DNA from 2 places in the Paenibacillus sp. FSL H7-0940 genome. Region 2 is predicted to be linked to the other one. Evidence: riboswitches for the same ligand, from Rfam matches in the RefSeq annotation. Region 2 holds a riboswitch; the other holds the start of a gene.
What was found. Region 2 has a riboswitch for FMN ahead of ribD (bifunctional diaminohydroxyphosphoribosylaminopyrimidine deaminase/5-amino-6-(5-phosphoribosylamino)uracil reductase RibD). Riboswitches for the same ligand answer to the same signal wherever they lie in the genome.

Region 1: another riboswitch for FMN. It lies ahead of MHB71_RS07545 (DMT family transporter); the one in region 2 lies ahead of ribD (bifunctional diaminohydroxyphosphoribosylaminopyrimidine deaminase/5-amino-6-(5-phosphoribosylamino)uracil reductase RibD).

The regions. Positions count from the first base shown of each region.
Region 1 covers NZ_CP150280.1:1,681,973-1,697,348, forward strand. Annotated here, with positions in the region: gene glp (gephyrin-like molybdotransferase Glp) at 1-957, shown strand, start outside; gene mobB (molybdopterin-guanine dinucleotide biosynthesis protein B) at 964-1,506, shown strand; gene xerS (tyrosine recombinase XerS) at 1,730-2,821, opposite strand; gene MHB71_RS07505 (GNAT family N-acetyltransferase) at 3,015-3,503, shown strand; gene MHB71_RS07510 (glucose 1-dehydrogenase) at 3,582-4,355, shown strand; gene MHB71_RS07515 (aldo/keto reductase) at 4,490-5,383, shown strand; gene MHB71_RS07520 (amino acid permease) at 6,007-7,353, shown strand; gene MHB71_RS07525 (YqcI/YcgG family protein) at 7,410-8,171, opposite strand; gene MHB71_RS07530 (LysE family translocator) at 8,254-8,880, opposite strand; gene MHB71_RS07535 (urea carboxylase-associated family protein) at 9,020-9,628, opposite strand; gene MHB71_RS07540 (amidase) at 9,763-11,259, opposite strand; gene MHB71_RS07545 (DMT family transporter) at 11,582-12,562, opposite strand; FMN riboswitch at 12,707-12,860, opposite strand; gene MHB71_RS07550 (DinB family protein) at 12,945-13,445, opposite strand; gene MHB71_RS07555 (CGNR zinc finger domain-containing protein) at 13,589-14,140, shown strand; gene MHB71_RS07560 (amidohydrolase family protein) at 14,252-15,376, shown strand, end outside.
Region 2 covers NZ_CP150280.1:1,200,415-1,215,790, reverse strand. Annotated here, with positions in the region: gene ribE (riboflavin synthase) at 1-486, opposite strand, end outside; gene ribD (bifunctional diaminohydroxyphosphoribosylaminopyrimidine deaminase/5-amino-6-(5-phosphoribosylamino)uracil reductase RibD) at 548-1,651, opposite strand; FMN riboswitch at 1,975-2,143, opposite strand; gene MHB71_RS05420 (hypothetical protein) at 2,311-3,618, opposite strand; gene MHB71_RS05415 (peptidylprolyl isomerase) at 3,738-4,169, opposite strand; gene lysA (diaminopimelate decarboxylase) at 4,418-5,749, opposite strand; gene MHB71_RS05405 (spore germination protein) at 5,853-7,520, opposite strand; gene MHB71_RS05400 (stage V sporulation protein AB) at 7,545-7,973, opposite strand; gene MHB71_RS05395 (stage V sporulation protein AA) at 7,954-8,610, opposite strand; gene MHB71_RS05390 (AraC family transcriptional regulator) at 9,373-10,275, opposite strand; gene MHB71_RS05385 (EamA family transporter) at 10,384-11,313, shown strand; gene sigF (RNA polymerase sporulation sigma factor SigF) at 11,401-12,156, opposite strand; gene spoIIAB (anti-sigma F factor) at 12,171-12,626, opposite strand; gene spoIIAA (anti-sigma F factor antagonist) at 12,623-12,976, opposite strand; gene MHB71_RS05365 (D-alanyl-D-alanine carboxypeptidase family protein) at 13,121-14,296, opposite strand; gene MHB71_RS05360 (purine-nucleoside phosphorylase) at 14,546-15,370, opposite strand.

The sequences.
Region 1 (15,376 bases), 480 kb from region 2:
ATCATGACCGGTGCACAGGTTCCGGAAGGTGCGGATGCGGTGGTCATGATGGAGATGACTGAGAGCAAGGTAGAGGACGGAGAACAGTGGATTGCATTGAAACGGCACATATTGTCGGGTGCTAACATCACCCCAATCGGACTGGAAGTCCAAGAGGGACAGCAATTGCTCGAAGCAGGAACGATCATCAGGGCAGGAGAACAGTCCGTGTTAGCTACTTTTGGCATAGCAGAAGTTTCCGTATTTCAACGTCCAAAGGTGGCGATATTCGCAACCGGCACGGAATTGCTTGATGTAGATGAGCCATTACAACCAGGTCGGATTCGGAACAGCAACAGTTACATGCTGCGCTCTCTGGTTGTTGAGGCAGGTGGAGAGCCTGTGATGTACGGTTCTATTGCAGACGATGTGAATACGGCAAGGGCCAAACTGGAAGAAGCCATTCAAGATAATGATATCGTAGTGACCACAGGCGGTGTATCCGTCGGGGATTATGATATTATGGGTGAACTTGTGCTGGAAGAACATGTGGAGATGTTGTTTAACAAAGTGACGATGCGACCAGGCAGTGTGACCACAGCTGCTATATATAAAGATAAATTGCTTTTTGCACTTTCCGGTAACCCGGGGGCTTGTTTTGTAGGTTTTGGTCTGTTTGTTCGTCCAACCATTCGTTCCATGCAGGCGGATGCTCATCCTTATATGGAAGAATGGACTGCGATCTTGGAAGAAGAGTACACCAAAGTTAATAATTTTACACGGTTCGTACGTGGACGCACAGAGATCCGCAACGGGATGGTGTACGCGATACCGGCTGCTGCCCGTGTAGATGAATCCAGCGTGATGATAACCATTAAGGACAGTGATTGCCTGATTGTTGTTCCACCTGAGAAAAAAGGTATTCCTGCGGGTGAGCAGGTACGCATTCTCAAACTGCCCTCAGGTCATGTGAGGTAGTGGTAGATGACTACAATGAGTGATACAAAACCACATATCATACAGATTGTTGGATACAAAAACACGGGTAAGACAACCCTGACAGCCGCGCTGATCGGGCACTTTTCTTCTATGGGACTTAAAGTAGCGGCAATTAAGCATGATGGACATGACCATTTTGAGATGGATCAAGAAGGAACGGATTCGTATCGATTTGGAGAGGCTGGGGCCTCGGCGGTGGTTGTTATTTCAGAGAAACGTACTGCGATTATGGAGCGACAGTCAACCAAGCTGGAGGATATGTTAATTCATCTGTCCGGTTATGATTGGATTGTTGTTGAAGGATTCAAGGATGCTTCTTATCCTAAATTCGTGATGGTTCGAGAAGAGAAAGATCTGACCTTGGTTGATCAGCTTGAAGGGGTAGTAGGTATAATCTCATGGTTACCTTCAGAGCAGTTTATAGAGCGAAGCAGAGATACATGGTATTCGGTTCATGAAACGAAGGATATAGCCAAAGCGTTGTTAGCGATGGTTGAGAGCGAGTGTAGGCAGAAAGGTGAAGTCTAATGGTAGAAACGTCAATAAGTAGGATATTATGGTATGTGAACATGATTGAATGTACTGTGAGTGTGACTGATCGTTTACGGATACAACGTAATTATTATTATGTAAACCAAGTTATTTCTGCTTATGCTATTCTCTTTGAATAATGCAAAAAGACAAAAAGCAGCAGACCTTTCTCGGATCGAAATCCTTGATGCGGTTTGCTGCTTTTATTATGTTCGGGATGTTACATTCCTTCGTCGGTACGACGTTCGATGGCTTCGGACATCGTTTTGTCGGTAAGGTGAGCATAGATCTCGGTCGTTTCCGTAGAAGCGTGTCCAAGCTGCTCCTTCGTTTTGTAAATATCATTTTGCAAATAATAGTCGGTTGCGAATGAATGGCGTAATTTGTGCACGGTCAAGTATGGTTTGCCAAAGCGCTTGGCGTATTTCATAATCATGGCCTGGATCGCTCTTTTGGTCATTCGACTGCCTTCTGAATCTCCGTTACGCAAAGCAATGAACAGACCTTTCTCCCGCTTGGGCGTACGGTAACGTGATTGCCGCAGGTTCATATAAGTCGCGAGTTCGTCCTTGGCCTGTTCCCTGAAATAAACGGGTGTTTTGTACGTCTCATCATTATTACCTTTGCGATAAACATACAAGAGTTTGTTGTTCAGATCGAGATCATCGACGTTCAGGTTCACAACTTCCGACACCCGTAAACCTGAATTGAGGATCAGGCTGGCAATGCAGGCGTCCCGTTCTTTGTTGATTTCATGGGAGTACAGGGCCTGCTTGTTCTTTTCCATATCAACAGCGTAACCTTCAAGGATATAGCCGATAAATTCCAGCAGTTCCTCTTCCTCCAGGATTTTACCTTTGAGTTTGGCAGCGGTGTCCTTGGGTTTATGGGTACGCTTGATCTCGATTTTGGCCATAATGTTCCGCTTCAGCAAAGGATAAAAGTCTTCATCTTCCGCAATTTGGCTCAGGTAATGAAAAAGGGAGCGAAGGGAAGAGAGTTTGCGAGATACGGTAATTCTGGAATTGGTTCCTTCCCGTTTGGTTGTAAGAAATAACCGATAGGCGGTAACCGAATCCATGCGAAGGACTTCCAGTTCAGTCAAGGTAACTTCTTTATTAGAGCTTGCCTCGGATAGCCCCTCTGCTCGCAACCATCCGAAGAAAGCTTCGTAATCTCTCAGATATTCGAGCAGGGTAGAGGGGGACAGGTCAGGCAGTTTGTAGTCCATGAATTGCTGAACGAACCAAGGCATGGAAGGTAGTTTGTCATCCAGCTTGCGTCGATCAATCTCTTTTTGCACGTTGGTCAAGTTCGACACCTCCATGTGAAAAACATATAAGATTAATATTCAATTTAATAGTATTCTATGCTCTAGTGTACCATAATTTACATGCTCACAGCTTGTTCACCAAAGCAGGCAGTAAGTAGGGTATGCTTCCTTGCCCTTCGGCGCGTAAACCTTTAAAGTAATTAGTATACGTAGAGCAGAGGAGGTGAACCGGATGAATATGAAAATAGAACTGGTTCCCCGGGAACGCAGTCAGGTGATTCGGCATTTAATGCAATTTTATTTATATGATTTTACCAAATACCTGAATATTGATGTGGACAGTAACGGCATTTTTCCGGAATATCCCGGTCTGGAGGCATTCTGGGCAGAAAAGGACCGCAAGTTTCCTTTTTTGATTACAAGTGATGGGGCACCTGCAGGGTTTGCTCTGGTGGAGAAATTGGAGCCTGGTAGTAAGGATAATGACTACTATTTGACTGAGTTTTTTGTGATGCAAAAATATCGGCGTAGTGGGGTGGGCACTCGGGCAGCCTACGAGCTGTTCAAACGTTTTCCAGGAAGATGGAAAGTGACCCAGGTTCGTAACAATGTTATTGCGCAGGCGTTCTGGCGAAAAATTATAGGGGATTATACCGGAGGCCGCTTTCGAGAGAAGTTCCATCCGGAACTGGGCAATCCAAGCCAGTATTTTGTAACCTGATTCCTATCGGGGTTTACCTACATATAAAGCGTTCTGCTTGAATGCTGAAATTAAGAATCTGATGAAGGAGTGAGTGACATGAACGTACCCACATTCCATCTCGATGGACAGACAGCACTGGTGACAGGTGCAGGGAGAGGGATCGGAAAAGCAATTGCGATTGGACTTGCCCAGTCAGGCAGTGACGTTGTACTTGTATCCCGAACGATGAAAGAAATTGAGGAGACAGCCGCCTACATCTATGAACAGACAGGGCGTAAAGCGCTCGCTCTGACTGCGGATGTGACATCAAAAGAACAAATGGAAGAGTCGTTTCAAGAGGCAATCTCGGAGATGGGTAGTCTGGACATTCTGGTGAATAACGCAGGTATGAACATACGGACACCAGCACTTGAAGTAACGGACGAGCAGTGGGAGACCATCATGCAGACAAACTTAAAATCGGCTTTCTTCGCTTCGCAGTTGGCGGGTCTGCATATGAAAGAACGTGGGACTGGGAAGATCATTAACATCTCTTCGGTAGGCGGTCACACGGCTTTACGGACAGGGGTTGTATATGGCGCGACCAAAGCTGCGTTAATTCATATGACCAAAGTGCTCGCACTGGAATGGGGCAAGTATGGAATCCGTGTCAATTCAGTAGGGCCATGGTATTTCCGAACACCTCTGACTGAAAAACTGCTGGATGATCCCCAGTATTTGCAGGAAATTGTCAGCCGTACACCGCTACAGCGAGTGGGAGAACTCGAAGAAGTGGTAGGGCCGGTTGTATTCCTGGCATCAGATGCAGCGGGATACATAACGGGTCAGACGTTATTGGTTGACGGTGGAATGTCCATTTATGGCTTTTAAATAAATGAAGTTGGTTGCAGTTTGGAAAAGTGGGTGGCATAACCAAATCATGGGTAATAACATAAGGGAAGTTGAAGTTGATCTGTATTTCTATTTATCTGTACCCAATTCACTGAACTTGGAGGAAGATAACCATGGAAACGCGCAAGTACGGTAATACTGGCATGAACGTAAGTACACTTGGATTTGGCGGAGCGGAAATAGGAAAAAATGTATCCAAAACGGATGTAGCGACATTGCTGAATAGTGCCCTGGATGCTGGATTAAACGTGATAGACACGGCTGAATGTTACGGTGACAGCGAGGAATTAATCGGCAAGGTGTTGTCACATCGGCGTGATGACTACTATTTGTTCACCAAATGTGGACATGCTGCCGGGATCGAAGGCCCGGATTGGGATGCCAAAGTACTGGAGCAAACGATTGACCGCAGTCTGAAAAGGCTGAAAACGGACTATGTGGATGTTATCCATTTGCATAGCTGCTCCGAAGAAGTACTCCGACAAGGAGCAGTGATCGAAGTGCTACAGCGTGCCAAGGAATCAGGTAGGACCAGGTTTATCGGATACAGTGGGGATACAACAGATGCGCTATATGCGATTCAGACCGGAGTATTTGACAGCTTGGAGACTTCATTAAATATCGCAGATCAGGAAGCAATTGATCTTACGTTGCCTGAGGCAAGGAAGAGAAACATGGGTGTCATCGCGAAAAGACCAATTGCCAATGCGGCTTGGACGTATGATACACTTTCCGAAGAGGCTTATCCATTTATATACTGGAAGCGCTTAAGCGAACTGAACTATGGTTTTCTGGGTGAAGATGCCCAGGCAGCGGTAGAAACAGCACTGCGTTTTACGCTAAGTACCGAAGGTATAGACACAGCTATTGTAGGAACAGCCAAGCCTAATCGCTGGCAGCAAAATGCTGATCTTGTGGCTAAGGGGCCACTTCCACAGGAATTGTATGATGAAATTAGAGCACGATGGAAAGAAATCGCCGGAGCAGATTGGACTGGTCGGACTTAAATTGGAAATATTAGCGAAGCCGCCATATGGCGGCTTTTTTTACGACAAACATAAAATATTTTCAACATATGAAAAATTCACAACAACTTTCGGATCAGGGGCTGCGAAAAATTTTAGGGAATAATGTCTATACGTCAGCTTAGTTCAAACGGGTGACAAAGGATGAAAGAGGAAAGATCCCAGGAAATATCCCTTATTATAAGCGACTAAATTTATAAAAAACGACGAAGATATTGAGAAAATACGAAAAATAGGCAATCTACGTTCAATTTAAAAGAAATAACGACTAAGTTATAATATTTCAACATATGAAAAATTCACAATAGAAAGATCATTTTCTCACCTTAGTTACCATCTCTCATATAGCTACATTGACGCACCACCAAGTTTAAAAGGAAAACCATTTTAAGCGATTGAAGTCAACCACTTTTTTTGCGGATTTAAATCAAATTGAAAATATATCTTTATGAATGATGCCTAGAAGTTTGCAGCTTAAATTCATCATGAGAATGATTTTAACATATTAATTATTATGTAAACCGATAACAATTCTTTTGGAAATACAGACATAAAACCTCCATGACCTGTAAATCGTAAGGGGATAAGGCAGAAGGAGGAGCTTCATGAAAAGTCAGCAACACCGTAAAAACGACGACGAAAAATTAAGTTGGGTCAGCCTATCCTTGTTTGGCGCGGGTTGCACACTGGGAACGGGATTTTTTCTAGGAACCAGTCTGGCGATTCATTGGGCCGGAATATCTGTACTTATATTGTTGGTGCTGGCGGCGGCAGGTACTTACTTTGTATTTGGTGCGCTGGCACAGATGACGGCAGATGATCCAAAGGAAGGCGCTTTTCGAACGTACGCGGGCGAAGCATTCGGACCTTGGGCTGGTTTTGGTAGTGGATGGATGTACTGGTTTTCTGAAATGCTCATCATGGGCAGCTCATTAACGGCACTTGGGCTGTTTTCTCAATTCTGGTTTCCCAAGTTTCCGCTTTGGGCATTTGTTGCGATCTATGCCGCTATAGGTCTGTTTATTGCTGCACTGGGAGCGAAGGGATTAACCAAAACGGAGAATATTCTTGCTGTAATCAAACTTGCTGCAACGGTTGCATTTATAGCTATAGCAGGAGCGGCTTGTCTGGGTTGGTTACCTGTAAAAGTAACACCAGAGCAATTGAAGAATGAATGGTTCCCGCATGGAGGTAAAGGGGTATGGACCGGTTTCATCTATGCATTCTTTGCTTTTGCCGGGATCGAGGTCATGGGTTTGATGGCTGCTAACCTGAAAGAACCAAAAGATGCAGTGAAATCAGGTCGAGTAATGTTATTATCGGTGAGTACACTCTATGTGATTGCAATTGCGTTGATCCTGTTGCTTGTGCCTTCCGCTCAGTTAACTCCAGATGAAAGTCCGCTTGTCAAAGCCATGTCAACCATTGGATTCACCGTTGTGGTCCATATTCTCAACGGAGTTCTGATTATTGCCGGATTCTCAACGATGGTGGCTTCGATATATGCAATTACGTCCATGTTGGTGAAACTCGCAGAAGATGGAGATGCACCAAAGCTGTTCACGAAGACCTGGGGAAAAAAGGACATGCCACTTCAGGCATTGTGTTGTACAGCGGCTGGATTAGTCCTGTCTACGTTGATGGCATTATGGATGCCCAAGAGTTTGTTTGAATATGTGACGACAGCAGGTAGTCTGGTATTAATGTATACATGGCTGCTCATCTGCATCACGTACATTAAAAAAATGAAGCCCGTGAAGTGGAATCGCATCAAAGTGTGGATTGCCATAGTATTAATTGTGGCTGCTGTGGCTGGGACAGCAATGGAAAAAGCCAGCAGAACGGGTCTGCTGGCAAGTGTGGGACTTTTGGTGTTCCTTGGGATCATCACGTATGTTGTTCATAAGGTACGTGGCTCGAAAGCATCGCAGTCAGCACCATCCAAACCATAAGCAACTCTCAGCAACTTTCGTGGAGGTCGTACAACGGATTAATGAGTGCTTTAAGATTATTTCGTCAACTTGCCTAAGGCTTGCTTCATCCGCATGAATGGACATTTGGAAGGTGTCTGCTCATCATCAGGCAGGAAATACTGTTTCCATTCCAGATTATCCTGCTGACCATACCACATCAGCGAAGGGTGAGCAGGTACAGCATCATATGCAGCGAGACGTTTGCGAATTAAGGTTTTCATTTTGCGGCCAAGAGGGGTGTTGTCATTAATGGATTCGAATACCCACCGTGGTTGAAAAGCAAACATGAGATAAGGAAAATGCCGGCTGGCTCGGAGTTCATGTGCAGGAGTTGCACAGAAACAAAAGTAAGGCTCTCCGCCAAAGCAAAACTCCCATGATGAATCATGAGGATCGGTTGAAATATGTTCTGGCCACGGCTCGGTATCGTGTGAACTTACCCGATTGAGCATTTGCCAGAATAACGTCTGATATTGCTCTACCGTTGTATGATCTTTCAGATCACTTGGCGTCTCACAGATCACGACCATCGAAGCGTAATGACCAGTGTCTCTGGAGACAGGACCATATTGTCTAAGCAGATCGGCCATATCTTCGGCAGCATGTTCAGATCGGGGGTCACACGTAAAGCCGTACCTCAAATGCCCTGACAGAAATCCCATTCGTCCAGGTACACACGGATACGTATTATTTTCATCGGCGATCATATCTGCAAATTGCGAATAAGCGTCCTGCTGCCAAGATGGAAGACGCTCAAACAAGGTGTTTATTTCGTCGGCACTATACAGCTCCGCCATTGATTCCCAACTCCATTCCACATGATACCGTTACAGTATTAATGTGGGGGAAGTTGGGTGACTGTCCAGCCTGATTTTGTTGTCAGAAAAAAATGGAACGTACAGCTTCGTACCCGAAATACAAACCAAATCCGATCAGGCAGATTCCCGAAATGATGGAAATCCATCGCAATACATTTTCACTGCTATGTTTGTGGAATCGACTGGCCATTCCAGCCATAATGACATCCCACACCAGGATACCAATGAATATGCCTGAACTGTAAAGCAGTAAATGAGCGGTATCCGTATGTTTCACAGTTGTCGCAAGAATGGAGCCATAGATCCCAAGCCAAAACAAAATATTCAGTGGATTGGACAGAGCCATCAAAAAGCCGGAAATAAAAGATTTTCGAACAGTCGCCTCCGCAGTAGAAGTACCTTGAATGCCTTGTTTCAGCTTCGAGAGCGTTTCCACTCCCGTGTAAATCAGAATAAAACTGCCAAATGACCAGAGAAAAGAGCGCATGAACGGCGTGTCCAGAAAATGGGCAACTCCAAAATAAATCAGCAGCATATACACCAAGTCTGCAAACATAGCTCCGAGTCCTAGAATCCAGGCATGCATGAATCCGTGGCGGGCTCCACGGTCGAGTTGGGCGGCGTTAATCGGACCGATTGGAGCGGACAATGATATTCCCAGAATGATATAACTGAACAGTACAGACATAAACACGTTCACTCCTTAACGGGTTCGATGAATTGTACCAGTCGTCACAGAAAATGGGTACAAGTCATCGTATTCCCGCAAGGAGTGAATTAGAACAAACTACTTTTATCTCATACTGCGTCAAGGCCTTGTTATTCTGTTAAAGTTCCACATCCAATTGAATTGGGGTGCAGTTGTACCCGTTGCATGAGCTTTCTTCACAAGGACAGGCGGAGAGCCCAATCGTGAGATCCATTAATGCCTCCATCTCGATATAATCACCTGCACGAGAGTCGGGAGCTACAACATCAATCTTGCCTTCACTGTCTACAACGGACTTCATAAACAGGTTAAATGGATAGTGTTGATCTGGTGGTAGAATCCCGAAGGGTTCCAGTGCCGTGTTCAGATTGTGATAACAACTCGCGTGATCCTTTTTGTCGTATAACACCTCATACATCTCGGGACGACAAGCGGAGTTGAAGAAATCATGTACCCCAACGGTGTCACGGACAATCTTGAGTAAGGGTTGATATTGATTGGAATACACAAATTGTCCTGGTTTAATGCGATAAGTACGCAATACGTCCATTGTCACGCCGGGGTCCAAGCGATGGTTAGCATCCATAGCATCGTATGCCACAAAATCAATGATTTGCTGTCCCTCCAGATCAGTTATGCGTAGTAAAGAACCCTTGCTTACTTTCAGGGCATATCCCGTTTTGGCTGGGATACGATAAGACTGTTTATGGCGCTGATTCGTATTCATCCGTCACATTCCTCCGCTACTTTTTGCTTTCAGTATGCGGAGCAGATGAAGCTTTCATGCACTTTTATGGCGATGCACTCTGTACTCAGGCAGGAACATCCAATGGTAAATTTAACACACCACATAATACGTCTTTATGCTGGAAATAGTGGATTACCTCTCATCCCGATCCAGAGGTCTGATTGTTCAAGCTGTCCAGCCAGATGTAATAACCAATCTTCGCGTCCCTTGGTTGCCATCACTTGAACGCCCATTGGCAACCCTTCAGGTGTCATATGCAGAGGTACACTTATCGCAGGCTGACCTGTCAGATTTGCAAGCTGGGTGAACGGTGTATACGTAAGACTTGGCTCAAACATTTCATAGATGAGTTGCTGCTGCTGGGTCTTGTCCAATTCACTAATTCGCATCAGATTACGGATCTGTTCGTCATGAGGCGTTAATTCACCAATCTTAGGCGCAGGAAAAGCATTAACAGGTGTGACGTAGAAGTCATAACGCTCGAACAAAGTGGACATCTGGGCTGCAGCTACATCCCATTCAGCTAAGCTATGTACAAATTCCGCAGCGGACACCTTTTTGCCTGCTTCAGCCAGAACCCAAGATTCAATCTCCATATCATCGGAGGTCAGAGCCCGGCCCATGGATCGTTCCATGGAAGAGATCATCGCAGCCATCTCACTACTGTTCATCATGTAATAGTTCTCCATCAACCGAACTCCATTGACTGGACTCAGTTTTTCTTCAACATGATGACCTTGATCTTCCAACCAGCGAACGAGCTTGTATACAGACTCTTTGGCTTCTGCGCTGACAGGTGTTCCCACGGGCGAATCCGTTGTGTATGCAATTTTCAGTTTGCGTTGATGTGGATAGCTCATATCAGCCAAGTAACTGCCTGGAAAGAGTGGAGCATGGAACGCAGCTTCGGGCTGAATGACTTGTAACGTATCAAGCAATGCAGCACTGTCCCGAACCGAGCGAGAGAGGGCGAAATCAATCGATGCGCCTTGCCATTGACGACCAACTCCCGGTCCTACAGGTGTGCGCCCGCGGGTTGGCTTCAATCCAAACAATCCGCTAAAGGAAGCCGGGATACGAATCGAACCTCCTCCGTCACTGGCTCCGGCAAGAGGAACAATACCCGAAGCTACAGCAGCAGCGGCACCACCACTTGAACCACCCGGGGAGTGATTGATATTCCATGGATTGCGAGTGGGACCATGAAGACGGGGCTCGGTAATATTTTTTAAACCAAATTCAGGCGTATTGGTATGTCCTATGAAGATAAAGCCTGCATTACGGAGTCGAGTGACAAAATTGGAATTGCGTAATGCACGATGCTCGCTGAACAAACGGGAGCCTGAAGTCAGAAATTCACCTTCCAAGGATTGCGAAATATCTTTCAGGAGCAGGGGAACACCGGCAAAAGGTTGTTCTCCAGGTCGAACCAAACCGGCTTCCTCCCGTGCACGAGATTCATATGTACGAATAACCGCATTAAGTTGCGGATTCACTTCTTCAAGGCGTGCAAACGCCGCTTCAAGCATTTCAACCGGGGATACTTCCCGGGATCGGATCAGTTCAGCCAAACCTACGGCGTCGTAGGAGGTATATGAGAATGAAGACATTATGATCGTTCCTCTCTGAATATAATTCATCTGTTTATTCCATATGTCATCGTACCACCGGATTAGACAAAAGACAAAACATAGAAGAATCGTAGTGCGATGATATGGATATTCGTTATGAGGTTGGAGGGAAAGAGGGGAGTATTTGCATTTGCGATATAGAAATAAAGCACAGGGTTAATAGTTCATATTGCTAATTGAGAAAATGAACGAGTAATATCGAGTCATGGAAATAAAAAACCACTGCTCATCTAATTTGATGTGCAATGGTTTTATTTTATATTTGACTATTTGTTTATATGTGAACCTCAGATATATCTACTTATTCTGTACGCAGCTTTGGTGCAGCATCGGCCGCAGTTGATGATCTTTCCTGCTGTCTGGAAATGGCGAAGAGGGCCACCCAGATCAGAATAAAACCAAGCAGCTGCTCCCATGTAATCAGTGTACGGAAAGCAATCCAGTTCACCAACACACCCGCCATCGGGAAGCTGAGTTCCGCGAGAGTTGCAACAGATGCTTTGGTTGACGACAGACCTTTGTAATACAACAGAAGACTGAGCAAACCTGGTAACAATGCCTGACCGAGAATGTTGAGGATGACAGCAGTCTGTTCACCCGTTCCGGACGGGAACGTCCATGCTGCACCTTCATTCCACGTCATAAAGATCAGGAGGGGAAGAGCAACGACAAAGCGCAGGGAGGTGACCGTTTCATAACGCGCCTGACCCAGCATCAATCGTCCCATAACAGTTGAACCTCCCCATAAGGCAGCGGCCCCAAGGGATAACAAGCTTCCAGCATGAATCCAGTTGTCCCAGTTACCTAATGGCAATGTGAAGCCAAATGTAAGCAGGTACGTTCCTGCTAATGCAATGAAGAACAATCCACCGAAGCGACGTGGCAACGTTTCTTTTAATAACAGTTTAGCCAGCACGATAGCGAAGAGTGGTTGCATTTTTTGCAATAAAAGCACCGTGTTCGGATCGTTATGTGTTAGTGCCATGGTGAACAATACCGTTGCGAGTGCTGATCCTCCCCATGAGATAAAAATCACGGCAATCCAGTGGCGAGCGCGCAGGTTTTTCAGGTCAGACCGGAATTTCCACAGCACGGGAATGGCAATAAGACTGACGATGATATGTTCCACCAGTACAATCTGCGTGGATGTCATCGTGTTTAGCAAAATAATTCGGAAGAGTGGGTCGACCCCCCATAAGGCGGCGCCGAGAACTACAAGCCAGAATCCGGTATTACTTCGTTCCTTGCGGTAAACAGGTGATGCTGCTGATGTCTTTTCCATATTCAGGACTCCTTCGTCAGAACACGGAATCTTCAGTTGGCAAAATCGACAAAAGCCCCCGTTTTGGTATATACCAAATAAACGGGGGCTCATCCAAGGACATGCGTCAGGAAAGAGGCCTTCCCGTGAACGGCATGTCAATGTGTTGATCTTCTCTCATCCGGACTGTACCGTCGGCCTTGGATTCACACCAAGTCAGTCGCTGAATGTCCTTCGTTAAGAACAATTAGCGAGTCGCGGGCTGGTTCCGAAGAACATCACCGCCGGTTGGGAATTGCACCCTACCCCGAAGATCCTATTCAATTATATAGTGTGTTGAACAAGCTGTAACATTAATAAGTTCATCTTATTCCTGTAAGCGCTAGCAGTTCAAGCATTATTTTTAGAAAACGATTTTCCAACTTCCTTGCTGTCTGCGAAGAAGCACGATCTGACCTGCGTGATACGCATCATGGAGTACCCAGCGAGCTAGTTCGTGTGCCCATTTCTCTTCGGAATCCATATATGCGGCTTCAAGATCTGACTCTTGTAGTGCAGCCAATTGATCTAGCAACTGCTGGGCTAATCGAGTTGTACCCTGCATCAGTGTATTCCAACCAGCTGCATCCGTTGCATCTCCCGGATTCCCAAACGTGTATTCATTGGAGTCTACAGCAGGAAGGGTAGGCTCCTTACCCTGCATGCGACATAATAAGCGATGGTTGTAATAATACATATGGTTAACCAACTGCCAGATGCTTAATCCCCCTGAAGGTGGAATCCAGGCTGCTTGTTCTGCTGTAAGACCCTCCAAGGATTTTGACAAAGGTACAATCCAATTACATTGATCCCAAGTATCATCCTTTTGAATAAGTAACACATCTAGTGCTGTTGTTTTTGTCATTGCCTTTTCCTCCTTGCGTATAATTGTGATTTGTGATGTAACTAGCTAAAACTGATTAATAAGGTTACACTTAATATAACACATCAAAGATGAGTTGTAACCTTCTTTATTTAATTAGATAGTTACGATGAACGGAGGTATATATGGACAGGTTATGGACCGATTTTGTAAACAGCGATTATCATGACTGGCGTGGGGGAGATCGATCGGAGGACAGGCTCGGGAAGGCGAGCTGGCAGCAAGATTTTCTGGAACGATGGCAACTTAACGCTTCTGTCCCTGCATCTCCAGAAGATGAGTTGTCGATGAGAAATTTCAGGAATGAATTGATAGCTCTTGGAACCCGCTTGTCTTCTGGAGCATCATTAACGGATATAGAAAAACAATGGTTGAATGGCTTTATGGAAGCAGGACATGTGAGAAGAACATTGAATACAATTGATCAGGAACTGAAACTCCAACTGGTAGCTGTGGAAGCTCATTGGCATCAGGTTATGGCTGAGGTAGCTGCTGATTTTGCATTGACTTTGGTGGAGGGAGAAGGGCGCAGGATTCGGATCTGTGATAATTCGGATTGTCGCTGGATGTTCTATGATGATACCCGAAGCAGAACACAGAAGTACTGTGATGATAAGATGTGTGGGAATCTGATGAAGGTCAGAAGATTTCGAGCAAAACGTAAATCCCAAAATTGATAAATACTAACAATAACTATATAATGTATATATACTAGCGAAAAAATAGTCAGAAGCAGTACAGATTCGTAAGCAGGATGTGATCGTCTTTCAAACCAAAATAGATGGGAGATGTTTCTTGTGCGGACAAGTTATCTGTTGAAAAATGGCTGTGTGTTGTCGATGGATGCTAAAATTGGACAGTATAAGAGGGCGGACATTCTGATTCAGGATTCACTGATCATGGCTATTCAGCCCGACCTGGATATTCCGGATGCGGAGATCATTGATGCTTCATCGATGATTATTATGCCTGGGCTGGTGGACACGCATCGGCATATGTGGGAATCACTTGTCAAAACAGCGGGAACCAACTGGTCGTTACCAGTTTATTTGCAAAATCTCTATTATGGTGCGATGGGAAGCAAGCTCCGCCCACAAGATAGTTATATTGCCAATCTGATTGGTTCCTTGGAAGCGCTTAACGCAGGAGTGACGACAGTAATGGATTGGAGCATGCCATATTCCCCTGACCATACGGATGAACTGATTCGTGGACTTCAGGATGCTGGCATTCGGGCGGTATTTGCTCACGGAGTACCTGGTGAGACGGACTACTGGAATCGGGATAGTCAACTCACGTATTCGAATAATGATGTGAGAAGAGTCAAAGAACGTTATTTTTCATCACGGGATCAATTGCTTACTTATGGGCTTGCCATTCGTGGTCCGGAGTTCAGTCATTGGGATACAACCGTGAAAGAGATCGAGCTAGCACAAGAACTGGATGCGATCTGTTCCATGCATGCCGGATTTGGCAGTTGGGGATCTGTGGATCGCTCGATCAGTCACTTGTACGAAGCGGGACTGTTAAGTCCACGGGTGAATATCGTTCATGGTAACACCATGGGCATGGATGAATACAAAATGCTGGCAGATAGCGGTGCTTCCTTGTCGGTCACACCTGAGGTTGAAATGATGATGGGTCATGGATATCCGGCCACCGGCTATTTTCTTGAACATGGGGGAACACCTACACTTGGTGTAGATGTAGTGACGTCTACAGGCGGAGATATGTTCTCGCAGATGAAGTTTGCACTTCAAGCTGAACGATCCAGAGCCAATGAACAACTTTTGCAGCAGGGTGAGATGCCTGGTGAGTTGAACTTGCAGTCCAGCCAAGTACTGAGATTTGCAACTTCAGCTGGTGCCCAGGCATTGGGATTGGAGCAGAAGGTGGGTACGTTGACCCCAGGG
Region 2 (15,376 bases):
CGGGATAATGGAAACCGTGAATGCGGTATCCGATGTATGGACAACGGTCAAGCTAATGCCATCCAGTGTAACCGATCCTTTGGGGATCAGATATTTGAACAACTGGTGATCATCAGGCTTGATCTCAAACACAATTGCATTCTGATCACGTGTTATACTGCCAATCACTCCAGTACCATCGACATGACCCTGAACGATATGTCCGCCAAAACGACCGCCTGATTGCATGGCCCGCTCCAGATTAACTTTACTGCCAGATTGCAGCTGACTGAGATTGGTATGGCGATAGGTTTCAGGCATTACATCGGCGGTAAAACCTCCACCTTCGAGCGTTGTCGCAGTTAAGCACACGCCGTTCACTGCTACACTATCACCAATCTTCAGATCGTCCATGATGGCGGAAGCTCCGATATTCAGGACCATCGCTTCGCCTTTCCGACCAATACGCCGGATCTGACCGACTTCTTCCACCAAACCGGTAAACATGCTGCCGCCTCCCTTTTTCAAGTTATAAAGAACCTAACTTTCTACTTTCAAATCCATTTATTTATTCAGGCCACACCGGAATACCGCCAATGCTGATATTATCTCCAACTTGTTCAATCTCCAACTGATTCAATTGAATCGCCTGATTCATACGTTCCACACCCTCGAAGCGGAAGCTTCCAGGTGTATCATAACCGCCTACAATCTTCGGAGCGATAAACATGAGCAGTCGATCAACCAACCGTGCCTCCAGCATAGCTCCATTCAAGGTACCTCCACCTTCAAGCAAAATTGAACCAATGTCACGCTCACCCAACTTGCTAAGTCCGTTTAACAGATCCACACGTGGTCCAGGACCACAGCGTATAATCTCGACGCCGTAGGCTTCCAAACGTTCAGCAGCTTCAGGACTGGCTTCGTCTGTTGTCAGCACCCATGTTGGAGCAAGACCATCCTTAACCATTTTGGCACCTACGGGAAGACGTAACTTGGAATCCACTACAATGCGCACTGGACTAATGCCTTCGACTTGCAAACGGGTTGTTAGTTCCGGATTATCGGCGATTACCGTGTCGACGCCAACCATGATTCCCTGGTGACGATGACGAAGGGCATGCACAATCTCACGAGCGGGCTCGTTAGAGATCCACTTGCTGTCTCCGCTGCGAGTAGCAATTTTGCCATCCAGAGTAGTTGCCGTTTTCAGTGTCACGAAAGGTAGACCCGTTGTGATAAATTTAATGAACTTTTCATTCATACGTCTTCCACGCTCACGCAGTACGCCAACTTCAACTTCAATGCCTTGTTGACGAAGCATGCTTATGCCCCTGCCGGATACTTGCGGATTTGGATCTTCACAACATACCACAACACGTTTCACCTTTTCATGAATCAGGCGTTCACTACAAGGTGGCGTCTTGCCATAATGACTACAAGGCTCAAGTGTAACGTATACCGTACTTCCTTCTGCATCACTGCCTGCCATGTTAAGTGCATGCACCTCTGCATGACCGGTTCCACGTTTCAGATGGCTCCCCAGGCCTACAATACGACCTTCTTTCACAACTACACATCCAACGACCGGATTAATCCCCGTCTGTCCCTGTGCTCGTTCCGCCATATCCAATGCCAGTGCCATATAAAATTCATCATTGATCATTTCCAAATCCGTTCACCCCGCGGTTTAAAGTCTTGTTTATTAAAAAATCCCCGTCGAACAATCAGTTCGATGGGGATGATGAGAGACAAATGTCACCAGCAGGAGTGAAATGGATACAGCACGCCAACACTTTGCCCAAAACTTCATTTCGGGCAAGTGAAAATAGACACATACCTTAATGAACATCAATTACAGGTAAAGAGCTTTTATAGTGCGGCATATGTATGGAACTGTCCGGCGTAACCGGATCTTCCCTGCACAGTGCAAGACATCACAAATCGTGACTGTGCAGCAATACTCCTGCTGAATGCAAACCTGTTAGGTCTGCACCTCTCCTTCTCCCATCCAGACTATACTGTCGGTTCTGGAATTACACCAGATCAGCCATCTGCCAATGGCAGACAGGTCACGGACTTTGCATCAAGTGCTGGACTCATAGGTCCTTACACTTCCTGCATCACCGCCGGTAGGGAATTGCACCCTGCCCTGAAGGATTGCTTTCGTTATTACTTGGATGTTAGCACTTTAATGCCAAAAAATCAATTGTTTTTTGTTCCTTTTTGTCACATACTAACTTTTAATAAGCTAAGAAACAACAAAAACCGCTTCCTCTCAAGGAGGCACGGTTTTTGCTTGGAGGCCCATTTCACATCCATCGCATCATTCTACATATCAGGAAAACACCAGCTCGCCATATGCTTTAATTCTTTGGCATTATGGAATGGAGTGCGATCAGGTTCTTGCAGGGGCGAAGTCGGAAGCGGGAACTCTCTTGCCACCCTTCTGACCCAACTTGTGGAATCGATCGCAATAGCCGAGCATTTCCAGCGTCCATTCGCTCTCGGTCGAAACGTCCCATGCAAATCTGCTTTTCCCGGCATCTCTGGGAAGACTCCATCCAGATATTCAACGATGACGCGCTTGTCTCTGACTTCATGACAATATACAGTCACCCATACACCTTCCCGGACCCGAACAGCATACACATCTCCAGACTGTACCTCCCCGGTACCTGCATCAGGTGATGCCTTTGGTACTTTTCCGCGAACACTTCTCTTCTTCTCCAATGCCCCTAAGATCGTGTCCTTTACAGCTGGACTCTCACCAGGCTTATCCGCAAGTGATATATTATTCAGATCAAAATCATGAAATATCTTGTTCAGGTTGTTCTCATTAATTCCGACAGATGAATCCCACCACGCCAGAGGGGCCTGCACTTCCACCCGCACATTGGGGCGTGCGTCACGCTGCATGTAAGAGGTGAATTCCGTGATCATTCCAGGATGTTCCGGCGTATCCAATATGCCAATCAGAGCTAACGTCTCAAGTAAATCACGGTAGGCATATTCCTTCTGTGTAGGCAAAAGACGTTCCTTCTTGAGCGCTACTGCTGCCTTGCTGTAACGTGTTTTGGGAGGTAATTCGCGTAGCACCGTTAACACCGCACGGAATGTCCAGCGGTCGTACTCATTGGGTATTGGAAGCTCCTGCGCGGTAGCCAGCTCTCGAAGTGCCAACACATATCCAAAAGGATCACCGTCCAACGGTGTTCCATTGGTCATCCGCCAATACCATTGTAGCGTTGTGTCGGTTGCTTGATCTACACTTAATCCGCAGATCTTACAAGTGTTCGAAGATGGATATGGCGTATGTTCATGGCTTGGCATACTGCTCGCAATAAGCTTGCCCGTAAGCAACGAACGCCAGATCATGGGTGCTGACCACAAAGAGGATACAAAGGCCTGCGCTGCATCATTGATCGTCCATTGATTCGCAACTTTTTTCAGCTCAGTAATCGTCTCATCATGTTGCGGACGTACAAAGCGATTCGGTTCATGCCCGGCTGCCTCAAGCGCTTCTCGATCCTTTACGGATAGACTATCCGGAACGACATGGCGCGATGCCTGCAATTCTTCATCCCACAACGTGCGCTCACTATAAATTTGTTTTAACAAGCTTAGCTGAGTAACCATATCCAAGGTTTTATTCATCCTTTCTAATTATGGATCTCGAATACGTGACATATGAAAAATAAAAAAAGTGCTTCTATAAAAGAAGCACTTCATGTTTGGATCCAGTTAAGGTGAAGGTATTAAGCTTCTACAACTTCAACAGTTTCCATTTTGTCTTTACCTTCTAAAGCGTCCACGAACTCCATACCTTTAGTTACTTTACCAAATACAGTATGTTGTCCATCCAAATGTGGTTGCGGTTGGTAGCAGATGTAGAACTGGCTTCCACCTGTGTTACGGCCAGCATGTGCCATAGCAAGTGTTCCGCGCTCATGTTTGTTTGGGTTAATTTCACAGTTGATTGTGTAACCTGGGCCACCTGCACCGGAACCGTTAGGGCATCCGCCTTGAGCTACAAAGCCCGGGATAACGCGGTGGAATGTAAGACCATTGTAGAAACCGGAGTTAGCCAGTTTCTCAAAGTTTGCTACTGTGTTTGGAGCTTCTTGATCGAACAGATCGATCAGAACTTCTCCGCCGTTTGCCAATTTAATTTTCGCTTGTTTCGCCATATGTAAATGACTCCTTTCGTATTGACCATCGTTAATGGTGCCAGAACGCATGACCCTGGGCCAAGCATTACAGCACTTTTCTTAGTGTACACCGAAAATGTCTGGATCGCAAAAAAAACAGCAACTTTTTTCATGATTTAGCTCAAATACGCAAAAAGCAGACGAAAAAGGAAGGTCCCTTTTCATCTGCTTCAACTGCAAAATCCCTATATCTTGAATAATGCAGAAACGCATTATCTTTTGACGAATTAGCGAGTTACTGGCTGTTTTCCAATGCGCGCAGGTACCAGGTCATTCTGGATGATATCCTGATACGTCTCACGGCGTACCACGACATCTCCTTGACCGTCTTTGACAAATACAACGGCTGGACGACGAATCCGGTTGTAGTTGCTCGCCATGGAGTAGTTATACGCACCTGTGCAAGCTACAGCGAGTAGGTCGCCACTTTCCACTTTTGGCAGGTCCAGATCCCAGATCAACATATCGCCACTCTCGCAACATTTACCCGCAACAGATACTGTTTCCTGAGCAGCCTCATTCGCACGGTTGGCAAGCACAGCTTCATATTTGGATTCATACAAAGCAGGACGTGGGTTATCAGTCATACCACCATCAACGGCAACATATTTACGCACGCCTGGAATGTCTTTGCTTGTTCCAACGGTATACAGCGTTGTTCCCGCTTCACCCACGATGCTGCGGCCTGGCTCAACCCAGATCTCAGGTACGGCATAGCCGATTTGAGCAAAATGATTTTTAACGGCGTCTGTAATAGCCTTCACGTATTGTGCAACTTCAAGTGGCGTATCTCCATCGATATAACGGATTCCGAATCCCCCACCAAGGTTAACCACTTTGAAAGCAACATTAAGACGCTCATATACACTTGCTGCAAATTCAGCAACACGTTGAACAGCCATCTGGAAGCCTTCAACTTCGAAGATTTGGGAACCGATGTGGGAATGCACACCGAGCAATACCAGATTAGACTGCTTGGAAGCCAAGTCAATCGCTTCAAATGCTGTACCATTGCCGATATCAAATCCAAATTTCGAATCCGTCTGACCTGTAGAAATATATTCATGCGTATGTGCCTCAACACCAGGCGTCACACGAAGCAAAATGTTTACTTTACGATTTTTGTCCGCTGCTACAGCCTGCAACAGATGCAATTCATTGAAGTTATCAACAACAAAGCATCCAATCTCTGCATCAAGAGCCATTTCGATCTCTTCCAGCGTTTTGTTGTTACCGTGGAAGTGAATGCGCTCAGCCGGGAATCCTGCTTGCAGTGCAGTAAACAGTTCACCGTCAGATACAACATCCAAGGAAAGTCCTTCTTCAGCTGCAAGGGCACACATCGCCATTACACAGAATGCTTTACTTGCGTAAGCAACCTGGAAGCCCAGTCCGGAAGCACGGAATGCTTCCATGTACTCTCTGCAACGCTCACGAACCAATTGCTCGTCCACAACGTACAGGGGAGTTCCAAACTGTTCTTTCAGATCTGTTGCATCAACTCCGCCAATCTCCAGATGCCCTTGCGCATTTATTTTACTTGTACCATGTAAATACATAATCTGCATTCCTCACTTTTTATATACTGGAACAATTGATATTCCAATGATTTTACACCAGTATATCAAATTAGGCAGCGAGATGAATGGATTTTTTGGAAGATCATTTGTGTTTTTTACTTTTTTGCAGTTCCCCGTCCGGATCATCGGACATTTTGGTGTTGTCACGGGTTTTATTGAATGATGGACGTTTTTTATTTTCCAGCAGCGGAAGCCGGAATAAAAAGTTGCCCAAGGCCTTTGCATTAAACGGTATAAAAGGCCAGAGATACGAAGAATTGTACGACCGGTGAACGGTGAGCGCCAATATGAGTAATGTACAGCCCACGACCAACCCCGGAACCTTGAATATCGCAACAGCGACTAGCAGAACCAGCCTGACCAGCCTATTGGCGAGACCCAATTCGTAACTTGGCGTGGCAAACATACCGATGGCTGCGATGGCCATATAGAGCACAACCTCATTGACAAAGTATCCTGTTTTCACCGCGATATCCCCGACTAGAATGGCCGCGATTAAGCCCATAGCCGATGCCAGAGGTGTAGGCGTATGGACCGCTGCCATACGTAATAAATCGACGCCCAGTTCGATCAGTAGAAACTGTAGAATCAGCGGTAGCTTTACATTTTCCTGTGGACCAATGAAGTCAAGTCCCATCGGTTTAATCGAAGGGTCAATAACCATGAGAAGCCATAATGGTAGCAAAAACAACGAGATGAGAATCCCTGCAAAACGCACCCATCGTAAATATGTTCCCATCAAGGCCGTCTGTCTGTTCTCCTCCGCATGCTCACATAGGTCGAAAAAGGTCGTTGGTAGAATCATCACACTGGGGGAAGTGTCTACGAAAATGACGACTCGTCCTTCCAGCAAATGAGAAGCTGTAACATCTGGTCGTTCCGAATAACGAACGAGTGGGAACGGATTCCAACCCTTGTTGATAATCGCTTCCTCCAGCTGTTTATCGGCTGCGGGAATACCATCGATATCTACTCGCTGAATTTTTTCACGAACTGAATCGACCTGCACTTTATCCACAATATCATCAATATACACCACGCAGACATCGGTTTGTGTTCTCCGCCCTACCTGCATAATCTCAAACTTCAGTCCCGGGTCGCGTATTCTGCGACGCACCAGGGTCACGTTAGTCAGGAGTGTTTCGGTAAAGCCGTCTCTGGAACCTCGGACTACCCTTTCCAAGGAAGGTTCTTCGGGTGAACGTACTGGATAACTCCGGGTATCCATAATTAAGACCGAGCGATCTCCTTCAACGAACATTGCGCTCATACCGGTAAGGACCTTGTTGATGACAGCACTCATCTTCTCGACTTTTTCCACCTGAATGTGGGGAATGTAACATTCAAAATAGGATTTGAGTGCATGTCCTGAGACATCATCCGGCGTGAGATAGGTTAATCTTTTCAAGACTTCAAGCAAAATCTCATCCTTGGCAAAGCCGGTGATCATCAGCAATCCAACGTGCTTACCACCTAGGACCATTTCCCTCATATTCACGTCGAACGATTCTCCAAGCCCCAGTACCTGTTGCAGTGTATATCTATTCTCACTCATGCGTGGGGAGATATCATCGTTTTCCTGCCAATATTGTACGGATTCCTCAATGCTGTCGGACATCTCATTTTGTTTTTTCTTATTGTACGCTTTCTCCTCTTCTTCCTTCTGAATCTCATAAGCAGACTTGTGTAACATCTCTTCCGTTATACCTTCACTATTTTCCTGGCCTGTGTGCTCCGTTCGTTCATCCATCTTCCATCCTCCTATGGCCACGAGTTACCGCTGATATATGAAAAAATCAAACAGGGAACCTGTCATTTTGCCCAAAATCATGGCGAGCAGTAATCCAAATAAATAAGGTTTCATGCCCAATCGTTTGGCTAGCACGGGCAGTACATTGAGTACCTCAGTGAGCGCTGCGGCCAGTAGACCGATGAACACGCCACAGAACAAACCAACGATTGGGCTGAGCAGTAGCACCCCATGCATTTTCCAATGCCAGAAGTCCGCCACCGTCCCGAGCAGTGAACCACCAATTAGCGCCCCTTCGTACCAGTGAGTTTTGTCATACGATTGCGTAAGTTGAGCCAACCTGGGAATCATATCGAGCACCAGAATGAGCGCAATTACGCCGCTCCCTACGGCAATCCCCCCTGCAATACCCAATACAATGCTGATTGCTCCATTAAGAACGCTCATCCGCATTCATCTCCCTGCGTTCCTGCTCGTGCATCCGTTCACTTTCTTCAATCACCACATATTTATCTACATTTTGCTGGTATAGGAACATCTCTACTTCCAGCGGGGTAGGCTCCTCATTCCACTTTTTCTTAAACAAATGATTAAAAAATACTGCCATTCCGAATCCAATGCCAATGGAATACGCCACTTGAAACAGATAGGGATGTTCGTCCCGATGCCCAGTAAGCATCTCCACAATACGAATTTGTACTTCCTGCATGTTCACATCGGCATGAAAATTCATAATGGTTAAGGCCGATCCGAAGAACAGCAGCAGCCAAACCAATATGAACAGAGACTTGGAAGGTTGACCATTTCCCGCAATGACTTCAACCAACGTATGGCCTGATCCTATCAGTTCCACACTTACCTCCGGCAAGATGTGCCGAATTCGGGGAATTATCTGCAATATATCAATGAGGATCAGATTGCCATCCTCCGGTCCAGGGCGTAGCAGTTCAAGCTCCAGTAGCCTGACCTCTTGGTCTTCTGAAGAGGTCAGTACATGTGCAATGTCTCCAAGCTTGACTGCTCTGCCCCTCTGGATGCGAATACGGCTGCGCAGACGAATATAGACCATTGGAGTGGGTGTCTGGGACATCCATAGCACTCCTTTACTGCGTAATTTAGGTTAGTATTTGAAGAATGTGCAAATTTATTACAAACGGGTTGGAAAAAAGGTGGAAGGCTGAGTTGGCGCTGCGGGATGGATCGGTCATTGGTCGCTGTTATCCCCGGATTTCTTGAACTCTCCTTTTCAAGGAGGAAATCCGGTGCTAAAGGCGAACGCTTCGCTCCTTTTGACCGATTCCATCCCTCCGCTGCCCATCGTCCTCCCGTTTCCAAACGTTTGAAATAAATATGCTGGGGAGGTGGCAGGAAGGGAATTGAAAGATGAGCTTTTTGGGGTTATTTTGCTCAAAATTCTATGATGTTGGAGTTGTCTTCTGGGACCGTCTAGACTACAGTTGTGTAGAAATTTGGAGACAAAGGCGCACGCTTCGCTTCTTCAGGTCTAATCTGCCGCCTGCGTTGCTTATGTATCCTTAGGTGAACGCTCACGCTTCACTCCTTTTGACCGATTCCATCCCTCCGCTACCAGTCGTCATCCCGTTTCCAAACGTTTGAAATAAATATGCTGGAGGAGTAGGCAGAAAGGGAATTGAAAGAAGACCTTTTTGGGGTTATTTTGCTCAAAATTCAATGACTTGTGAAGATAGCTTCTGGATATTAATTTTAGAAATTTGGGGATTTGAAGCGCAACTGAGTGTGAAGCATTATTTTACATATCAAAAAAAGTCGCCGTATGGGCGACTCTTCGGTATTTAGATTGGTTCACGGATCATGAACATTATCTCAAGAATTATTTTCTTTGTCTCTTTGACTCAATTCCCTTCCTAAATCGTAAAGGGGTTGAATTCATTGTTTTGCGGAATTGGTTAATGTAATAACTCGTGCTGTTAAAACCGACCTCATAGGCAATTTCGGTGATGCTACGCTTGGAGGATTGCAATAGTTCGATGCTTCTTTGGATGCGGTACTCAATCACATATTGCATGGGTGTGGTTTTCAGGATTTGCTTGAAATAACGGCATGTCTCCGATCGACTTAACTGTCCAGCCTTTGCAATACCTTCAAGCTTAATTGGATCGGCATAATTGAGATTAATCCATTGCAACATGTCTTTCATTCGGTTGTTTCTGCTCATCTCTGATGGATCATGTTCAAGAGAATATCCGTTCATAATCAGCAGTTTCCACATATTAAGCACCGCCGAAGCAATATTCACTTCGTAAAAAGGAACTTGGTGCACTAGCTCCTTTCTAATCCATGCAACAGCATCCAAGATCTGTTCTCCCCAAGCGTTAGCTCTTTCGATATACAGAAAAGGCAAATTAGTTGCTGTTACATATGGATGTACGTACTTTATATACAAATCCGATGGCATGATAACGTGTGGGGACAAATTCAGACATAAATAAATGCAGTTCTCGCTCACCCCGTGATCTTCGGCCATATGCATTATTCCACTGTTGATAAAAACCCCGTCACCTTTGGACAAAATCATCTTTTGATCGTTGATATGAAACAACGCCGTACCCTGAAGAACGGCAACAAACTGCAATTCATCATGCCAGTGGAGAGGAATATGTCCGTGAACATTTTGAACAATGGTTGTCTCATAACAGGCTATAGATAATGTATCGGTACGGTGTTGCGTCATTTCTTTCAAATGTTGATCAATGATAAATTCGATCTTCTGCATGGCCCTCATCTCAATATAGTTATATTTTTAAGTGTAATATTGATATAAATGTATCGTATTTCTCTTTAATATAACACTATTCTTATATTTAAGGTGAGGCGAACAAGAATGACAACTTCTGCAAAATCCAAAATTTCAGGCATCGTGCTCGTTCTGACGGGAGCCATCTGCTGGGGCATTGGGGGGACGGTATCTCAAAAATTGTTTCAGCTGGATGGAATTGAGGTCAATTGGTATGTCACTGTACGATTGTTGATTGCTGGGTTACTATTACTGGTTATTCAATCGTTTACAAATGGAAGATTTCAGATTTTTGATGTATGGAGAAATAAAAAAACCGCTGGGCAGATGATCATTTTTGGATTGGTGGGCATGCTTGCCGTTCAGTATACGTACATGGCATCCATTAAACACGGCAATTCAGCGGTGGCTACACTCCTACAGTACCTGTCCCCTGTCATGATCATGATTTACATCGCACTCCGTAAGCAGTCGGTCCTCACACGCAATGACCTTGCATGCGCCGTTCTGGCTCTCAGTGGGTGTTTTCTCCTGCTCACGAATGGCTCGCTTACGCAGTTATCTGTCTCCTCGCTTGCAGTGATATGGGGGCTGTTATCTGGGGTTTCAGCTGCATTTTATACGCTGTATGCCGTGCAACTGATTAAAAAATTCGATTCACTTGTTGTGGTCGGCTGGGCTATGATCATCGGTGGTTTGGGAATGGGTTTTATTCACCCGCCCTGGAAAATGAATTTTGCTAACATCACGCTTGAAACCTACGGTTATTTGATATTTACGATCCTTTTTGGAACCATGATTGCTTTTTGGTTTTACATTGCGAGTCTCAAAAGTCTTACACCCCAGGAAACTAGCCTGCTCGGGAGCGCAGAGCCGCTTGCTGCTGTTGGAACAACCGTCATATGGCTCCATGAACCTTTTGGCTTCTATCAATGGATTGGTATGGCATGTATTCTTGGCATGATGCTGGTCATGCAGTCCAATCGTTCGGAATCTCCCCGTATTAACAACAAATAACCTCCCTCGCCATAATGCGCGATAGAAGGTTGTTAGTTGTCGTATATTGGTGTATAAACGCCAATACTGTTGGTGCAACCCATGAAATCACTGCGCGATCTGGTCGCGGATGGATTGCAGTATTTTTTTCTCCAGACGTGATACCTGCACCTGAGATATTCCCAGCCTGCTGGCAACCTCGGACTGGGTCTGATCTCGGTAATACCGAAGATAAACGATTAATCGCTCCCGCTCGCTGAGACCACCGATGGCTTCGTTCAGAGCCAGCTTGTCAAACCAACGTTCCTGAGACTCGTCGGCAATCTGATCCATTAACGTAATGGGATCACCGTCATTCTCAAATACCGTCTCATGGATGGAGGTCGGTGGTTTGTTCGCTTCCTGGGCAAATACAACTTCCTCCGGGGTTACCCCCAGCTCTGCGGCAACTTCCTTAATCGTTGGTAAACGATCCAGATGTTTGGACAGTTCGTCCCTTTTTTTGCGGACTTTATTCGCCATCTCTTTCAGTGAACGACTGACCTTAAGGGTACCGTCATCCCGCAGGAATCGCTGGATTTCTCCGATGATCATCGGTACCGCGTAGGTTGAAAACTTCACGTCATAACTGAGATCGAATTTGTCCACTGACTTGAGCAGACCGATACAACCAATCTGGAACAGATCTTCCGGATCATATCCCCTGTTCATAAAACGCTGTACGACGGACCAGACGAGTCTGATGTTGCAGTTCACCAGCGTATCCCGTGAGACATGGTCACCCGACTGACTGAGCGCAATCAGCCGTTTGACCTCGGCATCGTCCAAATAGGTCTGTGAAGATGGTTTCACTTCAGCATCCATAAGAACACCAACCCCTAATTATACAATGCTTTCTTGGATTCAATCCTTTTTTTCATCTTGATGGAGGTGCCTCTGCCGGGCTCACTGCTGACTTCGAATTCATCCATAAAGTTTTCCATAATGGTGAAGCCCATGCCCGACCGCTCAAGTTCGGGTTTGGACGTATATAGCGGCTGCTTGGCCAGTTCAAGATCTTCGATTCCTTCACCGCGGTCTTCCACGATGATAGTGATCATGTCTTCCCGAATCTCCGCCTGGATGGACACCACACCCTCGGAGTTGTTGTTGTATCCGTGGATGATGCTGTTGGTCACGGCTTCCGAAATGACCGTCTTCAGGTCACTGAGCTCGTCCATCGTTGGATCAAGCTGGGAGATAAACGCAGCAACGGTTACCCGTGCAAACGACTCATTCTCTGACTTGGCCGCGAATTGCAGATTCATGAAATTTGTCCCTGTTCCTTCATTCATGAGACGACCTCCAGACCTGAGAGAGCAGTTCCCTCATTTTCGTATATCGGCATAATCTTAAACAGCCCCGACATTTCCAGCAAACGGTACACTGGCGAATTGACGTCACAGACCACCATCTTGCCACCTTTATTCTTAATGAGCTTGTATCTTCCCAAAATGACACCCAGACCTGAACTGTCCATAAATTGCAGATCTTTCAGGCTGAGTACGAGATGCTCGCTTTGTCTCCGCTGGATGGCTTCATCCATTTGCATCCGTACCATGTCAGCTGTATGGTGATCCAGCTCCCCGGATAATCGTACAATCAGAATCCCGCGATGGTGTTCCATTTCCACATGCAAGTTCACGTTTGCTCACTCTCCTCCCTGTCTTAGAACAAGGATTTCTACGCTTCCGAAGGCTTTTCCTGCCCCCCGACAAAACTAGAAGAAAACCCCTATTTAACTACAAAATATGTTCGAAGGATACGTGCAACTCGCAGAAATCGCCGTTTAGTCAAACAGATTGGACGTTGTCCGCTTAAACAGCTTCCACCAGCCCGCCTTATTCACATCCTGCGGAGCCTGAATGTCGAACTCCTTAATGACGTCATTACCCTGATAAACCACCAGTTTACCTATACTTTGCCCGGCTTTGATCGGAGCTTTCAATTCTTTGGCGACCAGCAATTCATGCCGGATGTCATTGGATTTGGCTCCTTTGCGCATCAGCACACTATAATTTTGCGTGGCATTCAGAGGCAATTCGGCAACTTCACCTTTTTCGATCTTCAGACTTCCCAGCAGATCCCCTGCCTTGTAGAGCGCCTTCATCGTATATTGACTAAACGCATAGTCAAACATCGAAGACACTTCACTGTTCCGTGTTTTGGTATTTGGTTCACCGAGTACCACGGAAACGACACGTAGTCCGTCCTTGGACGCTGTTGCGGAGAGACAGAACTTCGCTTCGGATGTGTAACCTGTTTTCAAACCATCTGCCCCTTCATAAAAACGAACCAGCTTGTTTGTATTCACCAGCCAGAAGGGCTTTTCCGTATCTTTGCGAAGGTAATCCTGATATGCACCGGTGTACTTCGTAATCCCGGAATGTTTCAGCAGTTCACGGCTCATGACGGCAATGTCATGGGCGGAAGAATAATGATTATCGACCGGAAGGCCGTTACAGTTGGCAAAATGAGTATCCTTCATGCCAAGCTCCTTCGCCCGCTCATTCATCAGCTGCACAAAGGCTTCTTCCGAGCCAGCGATCTTCTCAGCCATCGCTACCGAGGCATCATTGCCCGAAGCCATCGCGATCCCTTTTAACATATCGTCGACCGTCATTTCTTCCCCAGGCTCCAGAAAGATCTGCGAACCGCCCATGGAAGCTGCGTATTCGCTCGTTCTTACTTTGTCGGTCAGCTTCAGCTTGCCTGAGTCGATCGCTTCGATTGTAAGCAGCATGGTCATAATCTTTGTAATGCTCGCCGGAGGCAGCTGATCATGACTGTTTTTCTCATAAATGACCGTTCCCGTGTCTGCATCCATTAAGATCGCAGAGCGCGCCGACGGGGCCAGATCAGTTCCTCCCGCTGCCTTCGGTGTTTCTTCAGCTAATGCCGTTGATGCCAAAAGGGACAGCAGGATACAAAGGGTCATGAACGATGCCATTATTCTTTTCTTCACAAGGTTACCTCCTCAAATGACTTGCTTACTGCATGTTCCATGCATGTACTGCTAATCATTGTCGGCCCGTTTCCAGTAAATTATTCCATGTAAAGCATGATTTCCCGAACTTTTATTGAAAATGTGGTCATAGTCAAAAAAACGCACTGTACTCAAGGAATGAGTAACCGTACGTTCAACACAACAAAAAAAGGTTACCCCCCGATGATTTCTCATCCAAAGAGGTAACCTTATCTACTCAAATCTTGCTTACATTTGTGGAATAACTGCCACTACCAGCGCCAGGAACGACTCACGCACACGTTCCGTCGTCTCCATAACCTCATCATGTGACAGTGGCTGGTCCAGAATTCCGGCAGCCATGTTGCTGATACAGGAAATACCGAGTACTTCCAGGCCCGCGTGGCGTGCCACAATCACTTCAGATACAGTGGACATGCCCACTGCGTCTGCGCCCAGTGTACGCAGCATTCTGATCTCTGCCGGTGTCTCATAGTTCGGACCGAGCATACCTGCGTATACCCCTTCACGTACGTTAAAACCTTGTGATGCAGCCGTATCCTTCGCCAGCGCACGCAATCGGCGGCTATATGCTTCGGACAGATCCGGGAAACGCACGCCCAGTGCAGCGTCATTTGGTCCGATCAGTGGATTTTTGCCTGTGAGATTCAAGTGATCCGAGATCAGCATCAAGTCTCCAGCTTCATACGACGTATTCACGCCGCCTGCAGCATTGGTTACAAGCAGGCTGCTTACACCCAGTTCTTTCATAACCCGTACCGGGAAAGCTGTCAATTCCGGACCATATCCTTCGTACATATGGAAACGGCCTTTCATCATCACGACTGGACGACCTTTAATGGTTCCGACCAATAGTTCACCTTCATGTCCTTCTACTGTGGACACTGGAAAATGCGGAATATCCTGATAAGCAATACTTACGCCATCTTCAATCAGTTCTGCCAGTACGCCAAGACCCGAACCCAAAATCAAACCGACTTCCGGCTTGATGGAGCTTTTGCTTTGAATATAAGATGCTGCTTCCGAAATCATTTGTTGGTTTAATGCTGTCATGCGATG